Regions from separate parts of the Solibacillus sp. FSL H8-0538 genome, predicted to be linked through region 2. Evidence: a T-box and tRNA genes for the amino acid it is inferred to sense, from the RefSeq annotation. Region 2 holds a T-box; the other holds one or more tRNA genes.

Region 1 (2,253 bases), 870 kb from region 2:
TCCGCCAACTAGAATGGCGAGTGTTAACGTACCTACACTGTTAATTTAAGGTGTGACTGATTTACAAATTAACGAAAAAGGTGCTTCGCTCACATATATTGGTCAAGTGAATTCTGTGTTCAAAACAGCCCAAGCGAATATAGAAGAAAATGTTGCTAGTCAGAAGTAAATCCTAACTTGTCACTAGCAGGTGGACTACTACAAAAAACGTCATTTATAAAAGAATAAGCGAAGTAACACAATAGAAACGTATATATACCAATGTTTCTAGTGTATGAAATTGCTCGTTTATGTAATGAAAATTAAATATTAAGTGTAATTTTTAGATTATTTCAAAAAAGCACTTGAATAAATTGAAATCGTTGCTATAATAATTAATGTACTAAGGTAAGCACTTAACAGTACAAACCTATATAGTAGCGTTCCGAAGTAGCTCAGTGGTAGAGCAACCGGCTGTTAACCGGTAGGTCGTAGGTTCGAGCCCTACCTTCGGAGCCATTTTTTTGCCTTTTTATGTGATAATAATCTATTGTCTTATCAGCAAAACTATTATATTAATATTTAAACTTGTAAATAAAATTTTGCATTTAAAGACATAATCTGTTTGGATTTTAGTAAGATGATAAAAAATAAACTTTTTTTCAAAAAAGTTTTTAAAAGTACTTGCGCTAGTCCGAAAATGATGTTAATATAAATCTTGTCTTGTTTAAGAGATTATTTAAATGGCCCGTTGGTCAAGCGGTTAAGACACCGCCCTTTCACGGCGGTAACACGGGTTCGAATCCCGTACGGGTCACCATTTTTATTAAGGCTTTATAAAAGAATAGATATAACACTTGTTTATAATGGAGGATTAGCTCAGCTGGGAGAGCACCTGCCTTACAAGCAGGGGGTCGGCGGTTCGAGCCCGTCATCCTCCACCATTTATTTTTAAGTGTTATGTATTGTGTCGGAGGGGTAGCGAAGTGGCTAAACGCGGCGGACTGTAAATCCGCTCCTTAGGGTTCGGCGGTTCGAATCCGTCCCCCTCCACCATCTTATAAAATGTTTGGGGTATAGCCAAGCGGTAAGGCAACGGATTTTGATTCCGTCATGCCCTGGTTCGAATCCAGGTTCCCCAGCCATTTTTTTCTTTTTTATGAGCCATTAGCTCAGTTGGTAGAGCATCTGACTTTTAATCAGAGGGTCGAAGGTTCGAGTCCTTCATGGCTCACTTTTATTTTTTAAACGAAGTATAAAGTGTTTCTTAATATAAAATATCCAATCCTTTATCCAATTCTGGGTAAAGGATTTTTTGCGTTTTCATAGTCCTTCTTCTCACTACGAGTACACTAAAAAACCCCGAAACAGAATTTTTTCATAGTATTTTTTTGCTTCTGCTTTATTTTATTCAAAAAGCATTGGTGCGGCGGTGTGAGACTCCTGCGAATAAGAGCGGTACAGATGAACCCCGCAGGAGCGTAGCGACGAGGAGTCTCTCCACCGCCCGCGAGAAAGCGAGTGCCAGAGCACCAATGACCTATCACTATTTAGCATCTACTTAGTAGAATTTTCAGTAGAAATCAACCTTTTCAATGCACTCCCCACTTCTCCTCTGTTTTCCTAATTTTATCTTGTTAAAATTCACTTTAAATAAATAAATTTATACAAAACTGCTTTCTTTTTGTTTAAAAATACACATATTTAGTACTATAACTCGTTTTTTCAAAATATTACCTTAATAGTGTTATAATTAGGTCTAGATTGGAAATTCTGTTTAAATGTTTAGGTTAATAAACTTTAAGTAACAAGAGAAAAAATACTTTAATAGAGAAAAGAAAATTTTTAAAGGAGTGGTGGAAATTGATTGTGGATAGAAAATGATTTAGTAAAAAAATAGAGGATTAATAAGCATGATTTATGATTCACATGTATTTTAAAGTTGATACAAAATACAATTTCATTGTTAATGAAAGGAATAAATAATGGAGATTGAACAACTAAAAAGGCAGGCAGTTACTTCGTGGCATGAAGGGCGAATGCAGGAGGCGATTTCGTCGTTTGCGATTTTGTATGATGAGCGCGATTTTCTGGACTTCGATACGCTAAAAATCTTGTCTTTGTTTTACTATGAGCAAAAGTCAATGGAGCATGCTCAAATATGTAGTAAAGCAGCATTAAATAAAAAAACTGATGAGCAATTGGCATTAATTTTTTTAGCAACGATGCAAGGAATAGAAACAGAAATCCATGAGTTACATTATTTACTGTCAA
Region 2 (2,253 bases):
GTAAATGAAAAAAAGCACCGTAACTGTCGACAGTTACGGTGCTTTTAACAAAAGAATGAATTATCCTAAAAATTTTACCATATGATATTTTTTCTTACCGCGGCGAACGATTGTAAAGGCGTCTTCTAAGCGGTCTTTGCTATTTACTACATATTCAAGATCCGTTATTTTTTCGCCGTTAATTGAAATAGCACCATTCGTTACATCTTCACGGGCTTGACGTTTTGATGAAGAAATACCTGCTTCTACAATTAATTCCACGATATTTTTATCTTCTTTTGCAACTTCTACTGAAGGAACACCTGCAAAGGCTACTTTCATTTCTTCTACTGAAAGGGCTTTAAGATCACCTGAGAATAAAGCAGCCGTAATACGTATTGCTTGCTCTAAGCCTTCTTCACCGTGAATTAAGCGCGTCATTTCTTCTGCTAAAGCTTTTTGTGCTTTACGTAAATGTGCTTCTTCTTGCACGCCTACTTCTAACGCTTCGATTTCTTCACGCGTTAAGAATGTGAAGATTTTTAAATACTTAATAACATCTGCGTCTGCAGCGTTAATCCAAAATTGGTAGAACTCGTACGGAGATGTTTTCTGAGCGTCTAACCATACTGCGCCACTAGCGGATTTACCAAATTTTGTACCGTCCGCTTTTGTTACAAGCGGAATTGTAATACCGAATGCTTTTGCTTCTTCTTCATGTGTTTTACGAATTACTTCAAGACCAGTTGTAATATTGCCCCATTGATCCGAACCACCCACTTGAATGCGAACATTATGGTTGTCGTATAAGTGATTGAAGTCAATTCCTTGAATAATTGTGTACGTGAACTCAGTAAATGAAATCCCTGTATCAAGGCGCGATGCAATTGTGTCTTTTCCTAGTAGGTAGTTTACATTGACTAATTTCCCATAATCACGTAGGAATTCAATCAAGCTCATTTTGCCAATCCAATCATAGTTGTTTACAAGTGATGCAGTGTTTGCTGCATCACTACCAAAATCAAACAGACGCTCAAATTGCTTCTTAAGCCCTTGTACGTTTTTGTCGATTTGCTCTACTGTTTGCAATTGACGCTCTTCTGAACGACCAGATGGATCACCCACCATACCTGTTGCTCCGCCCACTAATAGTACCGGTTTGTGACCAGCTTTTTGGAAACGACGAAGTGTAAGTAATGGAACAATATGACCGATATGCATTGAATCGGCTGTTGGGTCAACACCACAGTATAACGATACCGACTGTTCGTTTAATAATTTTTCCATGCCTTCCGCGTCTGTTTGTTGGTATAACAGACCGCGCCAAGCTAAATCTTCTAATAATGCGTTTGTCATAATTTTTTCCTCCTAAATGTTTTTATATATTTCCCCTGATAATAAACACGCTGTTAAAAGCGACTGTTGATTTTTCAGTAAGAGTGCATGATTATCTCTTCCATATTTATCAACAATGAAATTTAACAAAGCCAAAATTAGAAAGACACAACTCGCACAAAATAGGACGAGTTGATGTCCTTACTTATGTGGATGGGAAAGCTATACTTTTTTACCCACAAAAAAGCCCCTACACGCAAATAATTTGCATGCAGGGACGTTATTAACACTTTAACGCGGTACCACCCGGCTTGAAGATTCGAGATCTTCCACTTAAGCGTCTTATCGCGACGACACGTTCGAGCTCCAAGAACGTAATTCATAATTACATTATGTCTAGCTTTCACCGGCCGCTAGCTCTCTACCTCAGGGAATGTAATCACTACTTCAATCTTTTCATTGCTCAAAAAACTATAATGCTAATTGTACTCGTTTTCTATATTATGTCAATATATATGTTCGATTTATAACGAAATGTGCTATAATAGACAAGATTTTAGGAGGTTGATGAAGTGAAACAATGGCTCGAAAAATTTAACGAAAAAATCGAATCACTCGCATCTTCTAAATGGATGCGAACAGTAAGAATTACCGGGGGCGTTATTTGGAATTTGGCGCTTTTATTTACAATATCATTAACTGCAACTGTCATTTTTATAGGCGCTGCTGGAGCAGGTTATTTTGCTTCTCTCGTTAAAGACGAACCACTTCGAACGAAAGCAGAAATGCGTGAGCAAATTTTCAATTACGAAGAAACAAGCGAAATTTACTTTGCTGACAATATTTACATTGGTAAACTTAGAACGGATTTAGATCGTCGCGAAACGTCTTTAACATCTGTTTCACCAATGGTCGTGAATGCTGTACTCGCAACAGAAG

Evidence for each region. The T-box of region 2 lies ahead of tyrS (tyrosine--tRNA ligase). A T-box ahead of a tRNA ligase gene usually reads a tRNA of that ligase, here a tRNA-Tyr.
Region 1: it encodes a tRNA-Tyr, which carries the amino acid that the T-box ahead of tyrS (tyrosine--tRNA ligase) is inferred to sense. The anticodon was not compared.

Annotation. Positions count from the first base shown of each region.
Region 1 is NZ_JBBOPI010000001.1:3,603,031-3,605,283, reverse strand. Features, by position in the region: tRNA gene MHH87_RS17240 (tRNA-Asn) at 424-498, shown strand; tRNA gene MHH87_RS17235 (tRNA-Glu) at 725-799, shown strand; tRNA gene MHH87_RS17230 (tRNA-Val) at 848-923, shown strand; tRNA gene MHH87_RS17225 (tRNA-Tyr) at 952-1,035, shown strand; tRNA gene MHH87_RS17220 (tRNA-Gln) at 1,050-1,124, shown strand; tRNA gene MHH87_RS17215 (tRNA-Lys) at 1,141-1,213, shown strand; gene MHH87_RS17210 (MBL fold metallo-hydrolase) at 1,965-2,253, shown strand, end outside.
Region 2 is NZ_JBBOPI010000001.1:2,736,529-2,738,781, forward strand. Features, by position in the region: partial or broken gene MHH87_RS12960 (GntR family transcriptional regulator) at 1-4, shown strand, start outside; gene tyrS (tyrosine--tRNA ligase) at 61-1,335, opposite strand; T-box leader at 1,585-1,783, opposite strand; gene MHH87_RS12970 (transglycosylase domain-containing protein) at 1,887-2,253, shown strand, end outside.